Regions from separate parts of the Streptomyces sp. RK9 genome, predicted to be linked through region 3. Evidence: riboswitches for the same ligand, from Rfam matches in the RefSeq annotation. Region 3 holds a riboswitch; each other region holds the start of a gene.

Region 1 (5,135 bases), on a different replicon from region 3:
ACCAGCCGTCGAGCGAGCGGAGGTCCTCGGTGCCGCCGTGCCGGGAGCGCTCCTTGCCGAGCCGGACGAGCCCGCGCAGGACCTTCAGATGGGCCTCGGTGCGGCGCTGGGCGGCACGGGCGGCCGCCAAGGGCTCCAGGAGCGCGCGGATCTCCAGGAGGTCGGCTGCGTCCTGCTCGGTGGGCTCGGCGACGCAGGCGCCCGCGTGCCTGCGGGTGACGACGAAGCCCTCGGCCTCCAGCGTGCGCAGGGCCTCGCGCACGGGGACGCGGGAGACGCCGTAGCGGCGGGCGAGCAGTTCCTCGGTGAGGCGCGTGCCGCGTTCGTAGACACCGGAGACGATGTCGTCCCGGATGGCCGTGCACACCGAGTGCGCGGGAATGCGCATGACGGACCTCCGCTTTAATGCCCGCGAAACGCGTCGGTCGGCGCGTCGGCCGACGCGTCGAATGGCGCTCGTTCAACGACTCCATGGACCCTGCCGCCATGAACTCTATTGCAGCGGGCCGGATTTTCCGACGGGAGACCGGAATCCATGGATATCTTTTGGCCAAAAGGGCCCGCATACGCAGGAAAGCCCCGGCTCGGGTGAGCCGGGGCTTTCCTGCGTCCGGGAGGGTCCCGGCATCAGGATTCAGACGTTGACGCCGTGCGAGCGGAGGTACGCCACGGGGTCGATGTCGGAGCCGTAGTCCGCGCCGGTGCGGGCCTCGAAGTGCAGGTGCGGGCCGCTGGAGTTGCCGGTCGAGCCGGAGAGGCCGATCTGCTGGCCCGGGGTGACCGCCTGGCCGACCGTGACGCTGAGGGACGACATGTGGCCGTACTGCGTGTACGTGCCGTCGTTGTGGCGGATCACGACGTTGTTGCCGTAGGCGCCGCCCCAGCCGGCCTCGACGACGGTGCCCGCGGCGACCGCCTGGACCTGGGTGCCGGACGCGGCGTGGAAGTCGACGCCGGTGTGGCTGCCGGAGGACCACATGGCGCCGCCGGTCTTGTAGCCGGTGGAGACGTAGCTGCCGTCGATCGGCGAGACGTAGGAGCCGAGGCGCTTGCGCTCGGCCTCGCGGGCGGCGCGCTCCTTGGCCTCGCGCTCCTTCTGGGCCTTCACCTTCGCGGCGGCCTCGGCCTTCCGCTTGGTCTCGGCGGCCTTGCGCTTGGCCTCCGCGGCATCGGCGCGGGCCTCGGCCTCGGCCTTCTTCTGCGCGGCGGCCTCGACTGCGGCGTGCTTCTGGGCGGCGGCCTGGGCGTCGATCTCGCCGGCCAGGGAGTCGCCGACGGAGATGGACTGGGTGAGGCCGGTGTGCGCGTACTCCGCGGAGCTGCCTTCGGCGGCGAGGGCCGGCGCGGCCAGGCCCGAGATGACTCCGGTGGTGGTGAGCGCGGCGACGCCCGCGGCGCTTGCGGTCGTGCGCGTGATGCGGCTCGGACGGCGGTGCTTGCCGGTCGGGCGGGTGAACGCCATGAAGCGGCTGATCCTTTCCTTCCTTCTCGCCTACCGGGTTAGCTGACGGGTTCGGAGCAGGAAGGTCTCCTACGGGCTCCTCGCCTCGCGGCAAGGGGTCCGATTCACCCCAGGGACGTGTGGGTCCCCGGCTCCCCCGGCTCGCGCCGTACGGGGACTCGGCGATGGCTGTCCGGTGCCGCGGACGCGGCGTACTGCCTGACGGACAGCCGGACCGACGCTAAACGTCTCATCTTTCAATCGACAAACGAATCAGGCCTTTTGTAGCGCACGCCACAGGCCAGACGAGCAACCTCCATGCCAATTCGGACATATGGCAGCATGCAGGGACCCCAGCGGCTTCCTGAGCCACTGGGGTCCCTGTTCTCACGCGATGGTTGCTACCGCTATGTCCGGCTTTACGTCATCAGCGGCGCAGGTCCGTCCCTTTCCGGCAATCAGCCGGTGACCACCGTCACTTCACCGATGCCGAGCGCCTTGACGGGCTCCTCGATCTGCGCGGCGTCGCCCACGAGGACCGTCACCAGACGGTCGTCCGGGAAGGCGCTCACGACGGCCGCGGTGGCCTCCACGGTGCCCGTCTGCGCCAACTGGCGGTACAGGTGGGCCTGGAAGTCGTCCGGCAGGTGCTGCTCGACCTGGTCGGCGAGGGTGGCGGCGACGGCCGCCGCGGTCTCGTACTTCAACGGGGCGACGCCGACCAGGTTCTGCACGGCGACGTCGCGCTCGGGGTCCGTCAGGCCCTCCGCGGCGAGCGTGCGCAGGACCTTCCACAGGTCGTCGAGGGCCGGGCCCGTGTTCGGGGTGTCCACGGAGCCGCTGATGGCGAGCATCGCGGCGCCCGTAGCCCCCTCCGGGGACGTGGGGGCGGCGGAGCGCAGGACCTGGGCGAAGGCGCGCACTCCGTAGGTGTAGCCCTTCTCCTCGCGCAGGACGCGGTCCAGGCGTGAGGTGAGGGTGCCGCCCAGGCAGTACGTGCCGAGGACCTGCGCGGACCACACGCGGTCGTGCCGGTCCGGGCCTACGCGGCCGATGAGCAGCTGCGTCTGGACGGCGCCGGGGCGGTCCACGATGACGACGCGGCCGCGGTCGTCGGCGGTCACCGGGGGCACCGGGCGCGGCTCGGCCGCCCCGCCGGTCCAGGCGCCGAGGGTGTCGGCGAGGACGGCGTCCAGGTCGATGCCGGTGAGGTCGCCGACCACCACGGCGGTGGCCGTCGCGGGGCGGACGTGCCTTTCGTAGAAGGCGCGTACGGCCGCCGAGTCGATCGCGGAGACCGTCTCCTCCGTGCCCTGGCGCGGGCGCGACATGCGCGAGGACGCAGGGAAGAGCTCCTTGGAGAGCTCCTTGGCGGCGCGGCGCGCCGGGTTGGCGGCCTCGTGCGGGATCTCGTCCAGGCGGTTGCGGACCAGGCGCTCGACCTCGCTGTCGGCGAACGCGGGCGCGCGCAGGGCGTCGGCGAGCAGGCCGAGCGCCTTGGGGAGCCGGGAGACGGGCACTTCCAGGGAGACCCGCACGCCGGGGTGGTCCGCGTGCGCGTCGAGCGTGGCGCCGCAGCGGTCGAGCTCGGCGGCGAACTCCTCCGCGGAGTGCTTGTCGGTGCCTTCGGAGAAGGCCCTCGCCATGATCGTGGCGACGCCGTCGAGGCCCTGCGGCTCGGCGTCCAGGGGGGCGTCGAGGTGGATCTCCACGGCGACGAGCTGCTGGCCGGGGCGGTCGCAGCGCAGCACGGTGAGGCCGTTGCCGAGCGCGCCGCGCTCGGGGGCCGGGAAGGCCCAGGGCCTGGCCGTGCCCGCCTGGGGCTGCGGGTGGAACTGCATCGTTGCGGCCTCGGTCACTTCGCCGTCTCCTCGTCTTCCTCGTCGGTGCCGGCGGCGTCTTCCGCGTCCACGGGGCCGGTGGGTTCGTACACGAGCACCGCGCGGTTGTCGGGGCGCAGGCGGGCCTTGGCGACCTCCTGGACCTCGTCGGCGGTGATGTCGAGGACACGCTGGACGGCGGTGAGGGCGAGCTGGGGGTCGCCGAACAGGACCGCGTACCGGCACAGTTCGTCCGCGCGGCCCGCGACCGTGCCGAGCCGGTCGAGCCACTCGCGCTCCAACTGGGCCTGGGCGCGCTCCATCTCCTCCGGAGTGGGGCCCTCCGCGGCGAACCGGGCCAGCTCCTCGTCGACGGCGGCCTCGATGACGGGGACCTCCACGTCGCCGGACGTCTTCACGTCGAGCCAGCCGAGGGAGGGCGCCCCGGCGAGCCGCAGCAGGCCGAATCCGGCGGTGACGGCGGTGCGGTCACGGCGCACGAGGCGGTTGTAGAGCCGCGAGGACTCGCCGCTGCCGAGGACCGTGAGCGCCAGGTCGGCCGCGTCGCTCGCGCGCGTGCCGTCCTCCGGGAGGCGGTAGGCGGCCATGAGGGCGCGCGCGGGGACCTCCTCCTCGACGACCTCGCGCAGCTCCTTGCCGATGCGCTCGGGCAGCGAGCCGTCGCGCGGGGGCTGCTTGCCGTCGTGCGAGGGGATGGAGCCGAAGTACTTCTCGACCCAGGCGAGCGTCTGCTCGGGGGCGATGTCCCCGACGACCGAGAGGACCGCGTTGTTGGGCGCGTAGTACGTACGGAAGAACTCCCGCGCGTCCTCGAGGGTGGCCGCGTCCAAGTCGGCCATGGAGCCGATGGGCGTGTGGTGGTACGGGTGGCCCTCGGGGTAGGAGAGGGCGGTCAGCTTCTCGAAGGCCGTGCCGTACGGAACGTTGTCGTAGCGCTGGCGGCGTTCGTTCTTGACGACGTCCCGCTGGTTCTCCATCGACTCCTCGTCGAGCGCCGACAGGAGCGAGCCCATGCGGTCGGCCTCCAGCCAGAGGGCGAGCTCCAGCTGGTGGGTCGGCATCGTCTCGAAGTAATTGGTGCGCTCGAAGCTGGTGGTGCCGTTCAGCGAGCCGCCGGCGCCCTGCACCAGCTCGAAGTGGCCGTTGCCGTGCACCTGCTTCGAACCCTGGAACATCAGGTGCTCGAAGAGGTGAGCCAGGCCCGTACGGCCCTTGACCTCGTGGCGGGAGCCGACGTCGTACCAGAGGCAGACCGCGGCGACCGGGGTCAGGTGGTCCTCGGAGAGCACCACGCGCAGGCCGTTGGCCAGCCGGTGCTCGGTCGCTGTCAGGCCGCCGGAGCCGGCCTCGGCTGTGGCCGTGTGACCCATGGGCATGTACGTCCCTTCGATCGCGAAATCCTCGATAAGTGCTGGCAAGTCCTGCCACTGTAAGCAAGGCCTCGGACCCCTGGCGAAGTTCCCGCTCCGCCCTCGGCGTAGTCGGGTTTCGCCCTCGGCGTGATCCGCCGCGGGCCCGGGCGCCGTGGGCCGGGCGGGTGAGCGGTGGAGGCGGTGGGACGGGCGGGGCGCGCGGTCGCTGTCGCGGGGTCGCGGCGGGCGGGGCGCACGGCCGGTACGGGTGCGGCGCGCGGTTGACGCGCGCTCGGGGCCCGCCCACCACCGGGTCGTGGTCGGCGTTGTCAGTGGGACAGTCCACAATGGTCGGCGTCAGATCCCGCACTTGTTGGTGAAGGAGCCGCAGCAGCGATGGCCCGCCGCAGCACGAAGACCCCGCCGCCCGACGACTCGTTCGAGGAGAAGATCCTCGACATCGACGTCGTCGACGAGATGCAGGGCTCCTTCCTCGAGTAC
Region 2 (5,135 bases), on a different replicon from region 3:
CACCGACGGCATCCCCCTCGGTCAGCCCGGCCTGGCCCTGGCCGCGAAGCTGTCCTCCCGGGTCCGCACGGCAGGCCTGGAGGTCCCCCTCCCTAAGGGAGAGGGCATCGGGTACGAGCTGCTGGCGATGGCCCTCCGAGCGGAGACGGAAGGAACGGACCCGGAGGCGTCCCTGCGGGCGGCGGCACGGGCGTACAGGGACGCGATCCTGGCGGCGGAGGCAAATTCAAGGACGTCTGGCGCCTGAGCCCGCCCCGGGGGGCGAGATTTCAGCCCGTCCGGCGTTTGAGGACGAGGCGCGAAGCGCCGATTCGGGGGAGGCCCGTTCCACCCGACCGGATACCGTCGACCCATGCAAGACCAGCCCCAGCCCCCACCTCCCCCCGCCCCGGACCTCTTCACCTGGGAGTTCGCGACCAACCCCTACCCCGCGTACGCCTGGCTCCGGGAGCACGCCCCCGTGCACCGGACCGAACTCCCCAGCGGAGTGGAGGCCTGGCTGGTCACCCGCTACGCCGACGCCCGGCAGGCCCTCGCCGACCAGCGGCTGTCCAAGAACCCCGCGCACCACGACGAGCCCGCGCACGCGAAGGGCAAGACGGGCATCCCGGGTGAGCGCAAGGCCGAGCTGATGACGCATCTGCTCAACATCGACCCGCCGGACCACACCCGCCTGCGCCGCCTGGTGTCGAAGGCGTTCACGCCCCGCCGGGTGGCCGAGTTCGCCCCGCGCGTGCAGGAGCTGACGGACCAGCTCATCGACGCGTTCCTGGACAAGCCCGAGGAGCGGGGCACCGCCGACCTCATCCACGAGTTCGCCTTCCCCCTCCCCATCTACGCGATCTGCGACCTGCTCGGCGTCCCGCGCGAGGACCAGGACGACTTCCGGGACTGGGCGGGCATGATGATCCGGCACGGCGGCGGCCCGCGCGGCGGCGTCGCGCGCTCGGTGAAGAAGATGCGCGGCTACCTCGCGGAGCTCATCCACCGCAAGCGCAGCGACCCCGGCGACGACCTCATCTCGGGTCTCATCCGCGCCTCCGACCACGGCGAGCACCTCACGGAGAACGAGGCCGCCGCCATGGCCTTCATCCTCCTGTTCGCCGGCTTCGAGACGACCGTCAACCTCATCGGGAACGGGACGTACGCGCTCCTGACCCACCCCGAGCAGCGCGAGCGGCTGCAACGCTCCCTCGCCGCCGGGGACACCGGCCTCCTGGAGACCGGCGTCGAGGAACTGCTCCGCTTCGACGGCCCCGTGGAGCTGGCCACCTGGCGCTTCGCCACCGAGCCGCTGCGCATCGGCGGCCAGGACATCGCGGCCGGCGACCCCGTCCTCGTCGTCCTCGCCGCCGCAGACCGCGACCCGGCCCGCTTCCCCGACCCCGACCTCCTCGACCTGTCCCGGAGCGACAACCAGCACCTCGGGTACGGCCACGGCATCCACTACTGCCTCGGCGCCCCGCTGGCCCGCCTGGAGGGCCAGACGGCGCTGGCGACCTTGCTCCGCAGGCTGCCCGACCTGCAACTGGCCGTCGATCCGGCGGAGTTGAGGTGGCGCGGCGGGCTCATCATGCGTGGCCTGCGGACCTTGCCGGTGACGTTCACGCCGCCCGCACGCTGACGGGGGAGCGGCACGTGTCTGACGTACCGTCAAGACTGTGACTTTCACGTGATCTGCGCTGCATCGACTTGTGACTGACGTTCGACTGCGGCTACGTTCACGACGGCTCGGCACCCCTCGGCACCATGTGTCGCAGCTGTTCTTGTCGTCGCTCGAAAGGCACGTGCATGCTCTCCGGCCAAGGCCGTCACCGCCGTCCCCGTCAGGCCCCGGCGATCGTCGTCGCGGCGGGCGTCACGGGATCCGCCATCGCCATCCCGCTGCTCGGCGCCACGGGCGCGCACGCCGCCGAGGCCTCGACGTGGGACAAGGTCGCGGAGTGCGAGAGCGGCGGCGCGTGGAGCGCCAAGGGCGACGGGTACTACGGCGGTCTGCAGCTGACGCAGGACACCTGGGAGAGCTACGGCGGCCTCGCGTACGCGCCGAGCGCCGACCAGGCGAGCCGCTCCCAGCAGATCGCCGTCGCCGACAAGGTCCTCGCCGACCAGGGCCCGTCCGCGTGGCCGAACTGCGGCCCGGCCGCGGGCCTCAGCAAGGGCGGCGCGGCCGCCGACGTCGACCCGGGCCTCCCGCCCGCCCCGTCGACGTCCCCGGAGTCGTCCGACGGCGCCGAGGGCTCCAAGGGCTCCAAGGACGGCGAGAAGGGCGAGAAGGGCGACAAGGGCACCGGCGACGCCGCCGACGCCAAGGGCAAGGACCGTGGCGCGGACGCCGAGGACGACAAGGGCGAGGAAACCGGCAAACACCGCAAGCCCGACAACAGCGGCTCGGCCGACGAGAGTGACGAACGCGACAAGGGCGGGCAGAGGGGCGAGAAGGGCGCGGACGAGGACGGCAAGTCCGGCGACCGCGACAGCACTTCGCCCGAGGCCGGCTCCGAGGCGGGCCGTGAGCCGTCGGGCGCCGACGAGTCCGCGGAGGGCTCCGAGGACTCCTCCGGCCTTCCGTCCGGCCGCCACCGCGGCTCCAGCGCCGACGAGGCCGACGGGACGGAGAAGGGCGGCGCGGGCTCCGCGGGCCGCCACGCGTCGCGCGGTGAAGGGCGCGACGCGCGTGACGCCACCGACCCCGCGGGCACCTACACGGTCCGCTCCGGCGACAACCTCTCGCAGATCGCCGACCGGCACGACCTTGACGGCGGCTGGTCCACCCTCTACGCGGAGAACAAGCGCACCGTGGGCGGTGACCCGGATCTCATCCTCCCCGGTCAGCGCCTCGACCTGAGCGAGGAAGAGGCCGCGGAGGCGGACCGGAAGTAGGCGTCGCCGGGCGGAAATTGACTGGCAGTTCGGGGTGAATGTCCGGGTTAAAGACGGTGAGAGGCAAGTGAGAGATGGGTCTCAGAAGCCCTGATCGTCTTTGAAATTCCGGTGATTGCCTGTCTACGGTCGTGACCGCTCGCCACAGCGGGCCCCGCCGGTCGGTACGCCGAATCCTGCCAACGGCCGGACGGGAACAGTCGTCGCTTCGAGCGCCGAAGGCAGGAGCGGGGGACCCAAGGTAAGCGCCGGGCCCACGCGTTGAGCGGCCAGCGGCCGCGCGACGCGCAGGACCGGCTAGGGGTGAAGTCGTACGGAAGCCGTACGGCCGGGCACTCACCCGCCCGAACCCGACAGCTCACCTCGCAGGCGTCGGTGAGGGGATCACTCCATGCTGCTTTCCGGCAAGGGCAAGCACCGTCGTCCGTCCAAGGCCACCCGCGCGGCCGCCGTCGTCGGTGTCACCGGCGCCGCCGTCGCCGCCCCGCTGATGGCCGCCGGCACCGCGAACGCCGCCACCGTCGACCAGTGGGACCGGGTCGCCCAGTGCGAGTCCGGCGGCAACTGGTCCATCAACACCGGCAACGGCTACTACGGCGGCGTGCAGTTCTCCGCCTCCACCTGGGCCGCCTACGGCGGTACGAAGTACGCGGCCACCGCCGACAAGGCCTCCAAGGCCCAGCAGATCGAGATCGCCGAGAAGGTCCTCGCGGGCCAGGGCAAGGGTGCCTGGCCGAGCTGTGGCGTGGGCCTCACCAGCGCCCCGTACAACGGTGGCGGTGCCGAGAAGCCGCAGCAGCAGCCGCAGCAGCAGGCCAAGCCCCAGCAGCAGCCGCAGCAGGCTCAGCCGCAGCAGCAGGCCAAGCCGCAGCCGAAGCCGCAGCAGGCCGCCCCGCAGACCGAGTCGAAGAAGACCGTCCAGACCCCGACCGGCAAGGTCGTGAAGAAGGGCGACGGCGAGTACAAGGTCAAGACGGGCGACACCCTGTCCAAGATCGCCGACGAGCACGACGTCAAGGGCGGCTGGCACAAGGTGTACAAGCTCAACGGCGACATCATCTCCGACGCCGACGTGATCTACCCGGGCCAGCAGCTGCACCTCAGCTGAGCCTGAGCCCGACCCGCGCCCTGTCCGGCCCGTCCGGACAGGGCCCCCGCTCCGCCCCGCGGAGCGCCCCCGTCCCCACGGGTCTCCCTCGCCCCGGTGCGCGTATCCCCCGTACGCACCGGGGCGAGGTGCTGTCCGGGGGGCGTCCCCGCCGGTCCCGGTGCGCGCCGAGGTCGTCCCCGAGTACGCCCAGGGCGAAGCTACCGGCCGGTAAGAACCTGTGGTTCCGTCCGGATTCCCAGGGAATTGGCCCGATGGCCGTCCCACGGGGCGGGCGGTCGGCTGGCCGAAGCTCCCGGGCCCGTTAGGCTCAGGAGACGCAGGGCCGATGAAGACCATGCAAGCCATGCGCAAGCCCGCGCCCCCAGTGGTGCACGCCATGCGCCCCTAGCGTCACATCCCATAAGGAGATGCTCGTGCCGTCCATCGACGTCGTCGTAGCCCGGGAAATCCTGGACTCCCGAGGCAACCCCACGGTCGAGGTCGAGGTCGGCCTCGACGACGGGTCCACCGGCCGCGCCGCGGTCCCGTCGGGCGCCTCCACCGGTGCCTTCGAGGCCATCGAACTGCGTGACGGAGACGCCAACCGCTACGGCGGCAAGGGCGTCGAGAAGGCCGTCCTCGCCGTCATCGAGCAGATCGGCCCGGAGCTCGTCGGCTACGACGCCACCGAGCAGCGCCTGATCGACCAGGCGATGTTCGACCTCGACGCCACCGACAACAAGGGCTCGCTCGGCGCCAACGCCATCCTCGGCGTCTCCCTTGCCGTCGCCCACGCCGCCTCCGAGGCGAGCGACCTGCCGCTCTTCCGCTACCTGGGCGGCCCGAACGCGCACCTGCTGCCCGTTCCGATGATGAACATCCTGAACGGCGGGTCCCACGCGGACTCCAACGTCGACATCCAGGAGTTCATGATCGCCCCGATCGGCGCGGAGTCCTTCTCCGAGGCGCTGCGCTGGGGCGCCGAGGTCTACCACACGCTGAAGAAGGTCCTGAAGACCAAGGGCCTGTCGACCGGCCTCGGCGACGAGGGCGGCTTCGCGCCGAACCTGGACTCCAACCGCGCCGCCCTCGACCTCATCGTCGAGGCCATCAAGCAGGCCGGTTACGTCCCCGGCGAGCAGATCGCGCTCGCCCTCGACGT
Region 3 (5,135 bases):
CGCTCGATCCGTACTCCAAGCTCCTGGAGGAGCGCATCGTCTTCCTCGGCACGCCCGTCGACGACGTCTCCGCGAACGACGTCATGGCGCAGCTGCTGCACCTGGAGTACCTCGCGCCCGACCGGGACATCTCGCTGTACATCAACTCGCCCGGCGGCTCGTTCAGCGCGGCCACGGCGATCTACGACACCCTGCGGTTCACGACCTGTGACGTGGAGACCGTCTGCCTCGGCCAGGCCGCGTCCGCCGCCGCGGTGCTGCTCGCCGCGGGCACGCCGGGGAAGCGGTCGATCCTGCCCGGCGCCCGGGTGCTGCTCCAGCAGCCCGCGCTCGCCGAGGCGTTGCGGGGCCAGCCGACCGACCTCGTGATCCAGGCCGAGGAACTGCGGCGCACCCGCGCGCTCCTGGAGGAGATGCTCGGGCGCCACACGGGGCAGGACGCCGAGCGGATCGCGGCGGCCGTCGAGCGCGACACCGTCCTGGACGCCGCGGCCGCCGTGGAGTTCGGCCTGGTGGACCGGGTCGTGCCACACCGCAGGGCCACGACCACGACCGCCGGGTGAGGCCCGGGTGCTGCCCGAACTGCCGCCGCTGCCTGCCCTGACCCGCGCCGAGGGCGAGCTGATCGACGCCTACCTCGCGGTGGTGGACCTCGTCGGCCGCATCAATCCGGCGCGCGCGGAGCACACGTACGGCGGCCTGCGCGCCGCACAAGCCCTCGTGGTCAGGGCGACGGAGCTGCGGGACGCCCTGAACCTGATGCACCAGCGGGGCGAGGCGGAGGTCCACTCGGCGACGCTGGCCCGGGCGTTGCGCACGCTGGACGGCGAGCGGCGTGCCGCGCGCGTGGCCGTACCGCCGCCTGGTGTCGGCGAAGGGGCGCCGCCGACGGGCGGGTGACCGATCCGTCCGGGGGCGGGGCGACGGGACGACGGGAAGGCGGGAAGGCGGGAAGGCGGGAAGGCGGGAAGGCGGGAAGGCGGAGCAACACGACCACAAGTGGGGTGAGCACACCTATAAACGGCGAGTCGGCCAAGCGTTTCTGCTAGGAGTTGACGGGGCTCTTCGGCGCAGCTTCGGCCGATCCGCCGGAGCCCCGCCCCGAGCCGCCCCGCCTCTCTCGCGACCCCACACCCGAGGTGCGCCGTCTCACCGGCCGGCCTTCGGAGCGCCCCGGCCGCAGCGCGTCCGCGCCGTCCGCCCGTTGGGGGTGCGGACGGCACGGACGGGGGTCGCGCGGCTTCCGGTCCTTACCCGGGGTACGACCAGAGGTGGTAGCTCTTTCAGCGTAGGAAACACTCGCACGCGCGTGCCCCTTGAGTTGCACAACTCCCTTACGCGGCAGCCGGAACCGGACCTTCCGGCGCTGTTCGGGCAATCGTCTCCGACTGTGACCCAGGCCCCTTTCGGGCTCTGTCCACCCGAACAGGTCAGTCGTGAGGAGCCTCACATACGGCCGATTCGGCTCGGTTTTTTCGCCACTCTCGGGTGAAGATCCCTTCCGACGACAAGCCCCCGCCACAAGCGGCGGGGCGGTCCGGGCGGACGCCGAGTCCTGCCGCCACCCGGATGACCGGTCGACATCTGTGCATCGGCAGGAGTGGAGGACCCAGCAAGGCGGGCTGTCCGGGAGACCGGCCGGCCCTTGGGGTGAAGTCGTTGTACGACCGGGCATCTTCGCCTGCCCGAACCCGACAGGTCATCCTTCACAGGCGGCTGACGAAGGGTTGCGCATGACTGCGCTGAATCGTGTTCCGTCGCTGCTGACGAGGGCCGGTACCGCATCGGCACTCACGCTCGCCGCCGTGGGCGGCACCATCGTGGCCCCCGGACTCGTCTCCGAGGCCGAGGCAGCCACACACGGGACGAAGGCGCTCAAGATCGCGGCTTCCAAGAAGGGCTCTCCCTACGGCTACGGGGCCGTGGGACCGCACCGGTTCGACTGCTCGGGCCTCACGCTCTACTCGTACAAGCGCGTGGGCAAGAAGCTGCCGCGAACCGCCGCGCAGCAGTACAACAAGACCCGGCATGTCTCCAAGGCCAACCGCACCCGCGGCGACCTGGTGTTCTTCCACTCCGGCCGGAACGTCTACCACGTCGGCATCTACGCCGGCAAGAACAAGATCTGGCACGCGCCGAAGCGGGGCACCGTGGTGCGCCTGGAGAAGATCTGGAGCAACAGCGTCTGGTACGGCCGGGTCCGCTGACCCGGGTGCCGGGAGGGCGGTGCCTTCGGGCAGGCACCGCCGTCCGGGCGTGATCCGGCCGACGCGAGGAGTGGTTCGCGTCGCACCGGGATACTCGTAGTGCATGTCCGAGAACGATCCCGACGGCGGCCCCCGGTCATCGGGCACCGCCGCGCACGACCACAGCCGAGGCCGCGACGAGACCCCGCTGGAACGCGCCGACCGCAACTTCCTCGAGCTCCTCCAGGAGCTGAGGGTCACTCAGACCGGCGTGCAGCTCCTCTTCGCGTTCCTGCTCACCCTCGCCTTCACCCCCCGCTTCCCGTCGCTCGACGCCCTCCAGCGCGCCACATACGTGACCACGCTGCTGCTCGCCGTCCTCGCGGCCGCGCTGTTCACCGCTCCCGCCGCCCTGCACCGGGGACTGTTCGCGCGTGGCGCGAAGCCGCTCGTCGTCACGGTGTCGTCCCGGCTCGCCGGAGCCGGACTCGCCGTCCTCGTCCTGGCGCTCACCGGGTCGGTGCTTCTCGTCGTGGACGTGGCGGCGAGCCGGACCGGCGCCTTCTGCGCCGCCGGGGCCACGCTGCTGGTGTGCGGTGGCCTGTGGGGGCTGCTGCCGTGGGGGATCGCGCGACGGCAGGGGGACGAGCGCGGGCCCGTCTGATCGGGCTGCGTCGACAGGTCGGGCTACGCGACCAGCGGTTCCGCGAGCAGCACCACACCCAGCGCCGAGAGCACCACGCCGGTGCCGCCCTCGATCGCCCGGGCCACGACCGGTCGGCGCAGCCAGCGGCCGAGCCGGTCCACGAGCAGCGCGACGGCCGGGAACCACAGCAGCGCGAAGGCCACGACGATCGTGGCGAGCAGCAGCGTGCGGGGCATCGCGGGGCTCCCCTCGGGCACGAACTGAGGCAGCACGCTCAGGAACGTCAGGGACGCCTTGGGGTTGAGGGCGTTGGTGAGGAAGCCCTCGCGCAGGCCGCCGCCACGCCCGCCGCCGGGGTCCTGCACGGCCGTCACCCCCTCGGGCCGCTCCCCCACCGCCCCCACCGCCTCCACCCCGGGCGGCCGCACCGCCGATCGCAGCGCCCGCACCCCCAGGTACAGCACATAACCGCCACCCACCACCTGCAGCGCGCGGAACAGCGCGGGCACCGCCGCGAGCACGGCCGCGACGCCCGCGACGGCGAGCGCCGTGTGCACCAGGAGTCCCGCCGCGATGCCGAGCGCACACAGGACTCCGGCGCGGCGGGAGGCGAGCGCGTTGCGTACGACGACGGTGAAGTCGGCGCCGGGCATGGCGACCATGCCTGCGGCGACGCCGGTGAAGGCGACCAGTTGAGCGTCCATGACGGCCACTGTGCCGTGAGTCAGCCTTCAGCAGGTATGTGAGATCTTCTGCGTCTTCCTTAAGCATCTGTTTATGCTGGGCTCCCCGTAAGATCCGGCGGCGGTCCCGGAAGGCCGGGGCCGGGGCGTTCGCGTACCGCCGCAGGACCGCGGTCCACAGCCACAGGAAGAGGCACGTCATGTACGACCCGACGCGGCTCGCGGCGCTCGTGGCGGTCTCCGAAGCCGGTTCCATCACCCGCGCCGCCGAACGGCTCGGCTATACGGTGCCCGCGCTCTCCCAGCAGCTCGCCAAGCTGGAGCGGGAGGCGGGCGCGGCCCTGCTGGTGCGGCACCACCGGGGTGCCCGGCTCACCGGCGCGGGCGAGCTGCTCCTGGCGCGCGCCCGCCGGGTCCTGGACGAGATGGAGCTGGCCCGGCACGAGCTGGCGCAGCTCGTGGGCCTCGGGGGCGGGCGGCTGCGGGTCGCCACGTTCACGACGGCGGGCATCCATCTGCTGCCGCCCGCGCTCACCGCGTTCCGCAGGGCGCATCCGGACGTCGAGCTGACGGTCACCGGCCACGAACCACCCCTGGGTGTGGCCGCGGTGGCGGCGGGGGACGCCGATGTGGCCCTGACGCACACGTACGAACCCGCGGAGCTGCCCGCGCCGCCCGCGTCGGTCACCCTGGAGCCGGTCCTCGTCGAGGAGTTGGTGCTCGTGACGGCGCCGGGGCACGCGCTGACGGCGGGCACCGGGCGGCTTCCGCTCGGGGAGCTCGCCGGTCAGCCCCTGATCAGCATGGCGCCGGCGCATCCGGCGCGCCATGGGGTGGAGGCGGCGCTCGCGCGGGCGGGGGCGGCGCCCGCGGTGCTCGTGGAGACGCCGGACTACGCCCTGGTGTGCGCGATGGTCAGCGCGGGTCTCGGCGCCGCGGTGGTCCCGGAGATGGTGGCCCGCACGGCGGCGACCCCGGTCGGCTTCCGGCCGTTGGAGCCGGGGGAGCTGCGGCGCACCATCTGGGTCTGCCATCGCACGGACGAGTCGAGCCCGGCCGCGGACACGTTCCGGGCCCTGCTGCGGGGGACGTTCGGCCGCTCGGCCACCTGACCGCGAGACGTCAACTCTGGACCGGCACCGACCACGGCAGGGTGATCCAGACCGTCTTGCCGCCCTCCGCCGTCGGACAGATCGAGAGTCTGCCGCCGCACTCGGCGGTGAGCCAGCGGATGATGACCATGCCGCGGCCGTTGTCCTGCTGGACGGCGGCGGGCAGGCGCCGGGGGAAGCGCGGGTGGCTGTCGGTGACGCCGATGCGCAGCCGCTCGTCCCGGTCGAGCTGCACGTCCACGGTGAAGGTCGGGGACTGGCCGAGGGTGTGCTGGACGGCGTTCGTGGCGAGTTCGGAGACGATGAGCCGCACCGTGTCGGCGACGTCGGCGTCGGCCGGCAGGCCCCACTCCGACAACGTGTCCGCCACATACCTGCGGGCGGCTGCGACCGAGACAGGATCGCTCGGCAGAGTGACTGATACTTCCTGGAGGTCTGCCATGGCGACACTGTCCCTTTCCCACCGGGACCGGACTCCGACTCGTGGCGGAAGAACTCGAGGACAGTC
Region 4 (5,135 bases), on a different replicon from region 3:
CCGGCGCGGGGACAGTGGCGGGCGGTGTTCGGGAACCGGCCGTTCTGGCTGTTCTCGCTCGCCATGACCGGCTCGTACGTCCTGTCGTTCCAGGTGTACCTCGCGCTGCCCCTCGAAGTGGAGCGGCTGCTGGGCGGGGGCACGGCCACGACGGTCGCGACCAGCGGGCTGTTCGTGGTGTCGGGGCTCGTCGCGCTCGTCGGGCAGCTGCGGATCACCGACTGGTGCAAGCGCACGTGGACGCGGGAGCAGTGTCTGGCCGCCGGGCTCGCCCTGATGGGCGCCGCGTTCCTGCCGCCCGCCCTCGGCGGACCCGGGTACGCGGGCGTCACGGCGCTGCTGCTGTGCGCGGCGGCCCTGGCGGCCGCGAACGCCGTGCTCTACCCCTTCGAGATGGACACCGTCGTCTCGCTCGCGGGGGAGAGGTGGGTGGCCACGCACTACGGCCTCTACAACACGGTCTGCGGCGTCGGCATCACCGCGGGGAACCTCGCGATGGGCGCCCTGCTCGACGTGGCGGACGACCGGGGGCTGCCCGCGGTGCCGTGGCTCGCGCTCGCCGCGCTCGGCGCCGGCTGCGCGCTGGCGCTGCGCTCCCTCGGCAGGTCCGGTCGGCTCGCGGCGCCGGTGCCGGTGCTCGGGGGTGACGCCGCCTGACCCTCGCGCGCCCGGGGCGTGCGGTGCCGGTTCTGCTCGGCCGCACGCCTCCGGGCGCGTCCCCGCCCCACCACACGGCTCACCCACTCGGCCCACATCAGGTCGCCCCGGGCTCCCGCTGCGGGAAGCCTGGATGGGCCGACGCGGCGCTGATGCGGTGGAGTGGAGTGGTGGTGGTTGCTGTGCGTGGTGGGGGGCCGGACGGTGCGCAGGGCGGCCCGGCCCACCCCCGCCCCCGTAAGAAGGCCCGCCTCTCCCAGCCAACCATCGCCCCCGGCGGCACCACCCGCACCCTCCCCCGCGAGCGGGCCCTCGTCCGCGCGCTGCCCCCGCTCCTCCTCGTCGCCGGGATCTGCTTCGACATGCTCACGCCGCCCGAGTTCACCGCGTCCCCGCTGTTCGCCGCGGCGCCCCTGATCACCGCCCCGTTCTTCCGGCTTCGGACCACCGTCGCGACCGCCGCCGTGTCCTGCGCCGCCGTGCTCGTGCTGCGCCTGAGCCACCGCGTGGACGGCGCCGACGTCCAGGTCATCACCGAGTTCCTGACGATGCTGACCGTCGGCGCCCTCGCCGTCGTCATCAACCGGGTCGTCCGCCGCGGCGACGCCCGCCTCGCCTCCGCCCGGTCCATCGCCGAGGCCACCCAGCGCGCGGTCCTGCCGCAGCCCGACCCGCGGATCGGCGGCCTGGACATCGCCGCGCGGTACGAGGCGGCGGAGGCCGACGCGTTCATCGGCGGGGACCTGTACGCCGTGCAGGACACCCCGCACGGGGTGCGGCTCGTCGTCGGTGACGTACGGGGCAAGGGGATGGGGGCGGTGGCCGCCGTCGCCGTCGTCATCGGGGCCTTCCGGGAGGCCGCCGAGCAGGAGGCCACGCTGGAGGCGGTGGCGCAGCGCCTGGAGCGGGCGCTGGCCAGGGAGGGGATGCGGCGGGACGGGCTCGACGCCTTCGAGGGGTTCACCACGGCGGTCCTCGTGGAGATCCCGCGCGGCGACGAGGGCACCGTACGCATCATCAACCGCGGCCACCCCGAACCACTGATGCTGCGCGCCGACGGACGTCTGTGCGTGCTCTCGCCGTCCGAGCCCGCGCTGCCGCTCGGCATGGGCGACCTCGGCACCTGGCCGGACCGCGCCGACCAGACCCCGTTCCCGCCGGGGGCCACGCTGCTGCTCTACACCGACGGGCTCTCCGAGGCCCGGGACGAGGACGGCGAGTTCTACGTCCCCGCCACCCGGCTCGGCGGCCGGATCTTCCCCGGGCCCGCCGGACCCGACTCACTGCTCGCGACCCTCGTCGACGAGGTCCGCCGGCACACCGGGGGCGGTGCCACGGACGACCTGGCGATGCTCGCCGTACGCCGTCCGATCACGGTCGGTGACTGAAGGGCACCCCTCCGCAGCCTGATTGGCGCGGTGTCAGCAAGCCGTGGAGATCCAGAACGCTGCGGTGCGTCATGGGCTCCGCTCAACTCGCCCTACTCCAGCCGCTGATGTCCCTTGTGTTCGTAGCGTAAGCGTTAACGATCAGACGGAACAGCTTGGAATACGGCACCGCTGTCTATTAACGTTCGATAACGCAGCGCGGTCGTCCCAGCCGGCACTCAAGTCGGCTCCGTGCGCACGCGCCTAATCCCGCAAGGGAGCCGGGGAACCACCACATTGGGGTGAATCGGGCACGCACCACGCCCGTAGGAGACCTTCCTGCTCCGAACCCGTCAGCTAACCCGGTAGGCGAGAAGGAAGGAAAGGAGTGCGCCCCAGTGGCGTCCAACCGGCCTGCCCCCGAAGCGCTCTACGTACCGAACGACGAATCCGCCGAAGGACCCGAGGGTCCCACCGGATTCGGCGGGTACGCCCCCCAGGAGCCGTGGGAGGAGTGGAACCCCACCGCGGAGTCCATCCGCCCCGTGCGCGGCAGGCACCGGGTCCACAAGAAGGGCGGCGGCGGCCTCGCGCGCAGCTCCACCGTCCTCGGCGTCGGCGTCATCGCGGCCGTGGGCGCGGGCGGCATCGCCACCGCGCAGGGCGGCAAGCCCCCGGTCTCCATCGCCATGCCGGACATGTCGGCGGTCACCGACCAGCTCCCCGAGGCCAAGTCCCTGCCGGGCGTGGGCTCCCTGATATCCGACGACGACGGAGGTGCCGGCGGCGCCGACACCGCCACCGTCGCGGCCGCCGCGCCGCTCAGCTCCGCGGGCGTCACCACCGCCGACGCCGAGCGCGGCACCACCGGCGCGGGCGAGGCCCTGCGCGCCCGCATCATGCAGCAGGCCGAGAACCAGCAGCACCAGGCGGAGGACGCCCAGCGCATCGCCGCCGAGGACGCCGCCGTGAAGAAGGCCGCCGAGCAGGCCAAGGCCCAGCAGGGCAAGGCGGAGGCCGCCGCGAAGGCCAAGGCCGCCGAGGAGAAGCGCAAGAAGGAGGAGGCCGCGCGCAAGAAGGCGGAGGCGGAGCGCCTCGCCAAGCTCGCCAAGAGCTTCTCGCTGCCCACCTCCTCGTACACCCTCACCTCGCACTTCGGCGACTCCGGTTCCATGTGGTCCTCCGGCCAGCACACCGGCCTCGACTTCGCCGCCCCCACCGGCACGCCCCTCAAGGCCGTGCACACGGGCACCATCAAGTCGGCGGGCTGGTCCGGTTCGTACGGCTACCGCACGGTCCTGGAGCTGAAGGACGGCACCGAGATCTGGTACTGCCACCAGTCCTCGATGAGCGTCAGCGTCGGCCAGAAGGTCACCACGGGCGAGGTCATCGGCCGCGTCGGCGCGACCGGCAACGTCACCGGACCGCACCTCCACATGGAGGTCCACACCAGCGGCGGCGCCAACATCGACCCGCTGGCCTGGCTGCAGGGCAAGGGCCTCAACCCGTAACACCCAAGGCTCCGGCGGTCCTGGCGACGACCCCCCGACGCCAGGGCCGCCGGTCGGAACCCGCGACGGCGGAGCCGCATCCGGGAGCGGGGCCGCAGATTTCCGTGGGCCACACACGGAATTCGTTCCCCGCTGCGGATGTTGAGCCCCTTATGACCACACTCCGCCCGCTGGGCTCCTCCGACCTCGAAGTATTCCCCCTCGCCCTCGGCGGCAACGTCTTCGGCTGGACCGCGGACGAGACACAGTCCTTCGCCGTCCTCGACGCCTACACCGCCGCGGGCGGCAACTTCGTGGACACCGCCGACGTGTACTCGGCCTGGGCGCCGGGCAACAAGGGCGGCGAGTCCGAGACCGTGCTCGGCCGCTGGCTCGCCGCCCGCGGCAACCGCTCCGACGTCGTCATCGCCACGAAGGTCGGCGCCCACCCCGACTACAAGGGCCTCGCGGCGAACACCATCAAGTCCGGTGTCGAGGAGTCGCTGCGCCGCCTCGGCACCGACTACATCGACCTCTACTACACGCACTACGACGACCCGTCCGTGCCGGTCGAGGAGTTCGTCACCGCCCTCGACGAGCTGGTGCGCTCCGGCAAGGTCCGCGCGATCGCCGCGTCCAACATCACCGCCGAACGCCTCCAGGAGTCCCTGGACTTCTCCGACCGCGAGGGCCTCGTGCGCTACGTCGCCCTCCAGCCGCACTTCAACCTGGTCTCCCGTGACACCTACGAGGGCCCCCTCCAGGAGGTCGCGTCCCGCTCGGGCCTCGCGGCCATTCCGTACTACTCGCTCGCGTCCGGCTTCCTGACCGGCAAGTACCGTCCCGGCGCCGAGGTCGACAGCGCGCGGGCGGGCAGCGCGGGCGCCCACCTGGAGACCGAGCGCGGCCGGCGCGTCCTCGCCGCCCTCGACGCGATAGCCGAGGAGCGCGGCGCCCAGCACGCCACGGTCGCCCTCGCCTGGCTCGCCGCCCAGCCGACGGTGGCGGCGCCGCTCGCCTCCGCGCGCACGGTCGAGCAGCTCCCTGCGCTCCTGGAGGTGGCCGACCTCGACCTGACCGAGGACGAGGTGGCCCGCCTCACCGCCGCTTCGGCGTGAGCGGACCGGGCGCGCGGCGGGTCGTGCGTCAGGTGCGGTAGGGGTTGTACGAGGGGTAGGCGGGGCCGGGCGTTCCGTACGGTGCGGCGCAGACGCCGGGCGGCTGGCCGTACACGGCGTACGGCATGTGCGGCGGCCCGTACGCGGTGTACGGCAGCGGCACCACGACCGGCGCCGTCACCCGCGCCGCGTACGCGAGCGCAGGGCGGACCACCTCGCGGCGCTCCCACAGCGCGTCGAGCAGCTCCCGCTCCCGGACGGCGAAGTCGGCGCGGGCCCGGCCCCGGCCCGCCCGGTGCCGAAGCAGCGCCAGCGTCGTCGCGTACGTCTCGTACGCGACGACGGTCCGCCCGCCCGGTCGGCCCAGGTGGTGCGCGGCGTAGTCGCGGGCGAGGTTCCGCGCGGACATCGAGCCGAGTGCGAACGGCTCGGCCGCGGTCAGCCAGCCCGCCGCCACATAGGCGGGCAGTTCGGCGCGCACCAGCCGCAGTTCGCGCTGGCGC

What was found. Region 3 has a riboswitch for cyclic di-AMP ahead of AB6L24_RS14420 (C40 family peptidase). Riboswitches for the same ligand answer to the same signal wherever they lie in the genome.
Region 1: linked by a shared signal. The riboswitch ahead of AB6L24_RS34835 (M23 family metallopeptidase) and the one ahead of AB6L24_RS14420 (C40 family peptidase) in region 3 are both predicted to bind cyclic di-AMP.
Region 2: linked by a shared signal. The riboswitch ahead of AB6L24_RS20730 (transglycosylase family protein) and the one ahead of AB6L24_RS14420 (C40 family peptidase) in region 3 are both predicted to bind cyclic di-AMP.
Region 4: linked by a shared signal. The riboswitch ahead of AB6L24_RS23460 (M23 family metallopeptidase) and the one ahead of AB6L24_RS14420 (C40 family peptidase) in region 3 are both predicted to bind cyclic di-AMP.

The regions. Positions count from the first base shown of each region.
Region 1 covers NZ_CP173704.1:3,311,609-3,316,743, reverse strand. Annotated here, with positions in the region: gene AB6L24_RS34840 (GntR family transcriptional regulator) at 1-388, opposite strand, end outside; gene AB6L24_RS34835 (M23 family metallopeptidase) at 635-1,462, opposite strand; cyclic di-AMP (ydaO/yuaA leader) riboswitch at 1,476-1,636, opposite strand; gene AB6L24_RS34830 (M16 family metallopeptidase) at 1,900-3,300, opposite strand; gene AB6L24_RS34825 (M16 family metallopeptidase) at 3,297-4,658, opposite strand; gene AB6L24_RS34820 (DNA topoisomerase (ATP-hydrolyzing) subunit A) at 5,031-5,135, shown strand, end outside.
Region 2 covers NZ_CP173704.1:132,031-137,165, reverse strand. Annotated here, with positions in the region: gene AB6L24_RS20745 (nucleoside triphosphate pyrophosphohydrolase) at 1-247, shown strand, start outside; gene AB6L24_RS20740 (cytochrome P450) at 353-1,624, shown strand; gene AB6L24_RS20735 (transglycosylase family protein) at 1,792-2,883, shown strand; cyclic di-AMP (ydaO/yuaA leader) riboswitch at 3,087-3,270, shown strand; gene AB6L24_RS20730 (transglycosylase family protein) at 3,275-3,991, shown strand; gene eno (phosphopyruvate hydratase) at 4,402-5,135, shown strand, end outside.
Region 3 covers NZ_CP173703.1:3,493,537-3,498,671, reverse strand. Annotated here, with positions in the region: gene AB6L24_RS14430 (ATP-dependent Clp protease proteolytic subunit) at 1-563, shown strand, start outside; gene AB6L24_RS14425 (hypothetical protein) at 571-900, shown strand; cyclic di-AMP (ydaO/yuaA leader) riboswitch at 1,566-1,731, shown strand; gene AB6L24_RS14420 (C40 family peptidase) at 1,734-2,207, shown strand; gene AB6L24_RS14415 (DUF6328 family protein) at 2,311-2,850, shown strand; gene AB6L24_RS14410 (LysE family translocator) at 2,874-3,536, opposite strand; gene AB6L24_RS14405 (LysR family transcriptional regulator) at 3,716-4,627, shown strand; gene AB6L24_RS14400 (ATP-binding protein) at 4,638-5,069, opposite strand.
Region 4 covers NZ_CP173704.1:758,110-763,244, reverse strand. Annotated here, with positions in the region: gene AB6L24_RS23470 (MFS transporter) at 1-657, shown strand, start outside; gene AB6L24_RS23465 (PP2C family protein-serine/threonine phosphatase) at 840-2,045, shown strand; cyclic di-AMP (ydaO/yuaA leader) riboswitch at 2,276-2,411, shown strand; gene AB6L24_RS23460 (M23 family metallopeptidase) at 2,423-3,535, shown strand; gene AB6L24_RS23455 (aldo/keto reductase) at 3,688-4,632, shown strand; gene AB6L24_RS23450 (PrsW family intramembrane metalloprotease) at 4,661-5,135, opposite strand, start outside.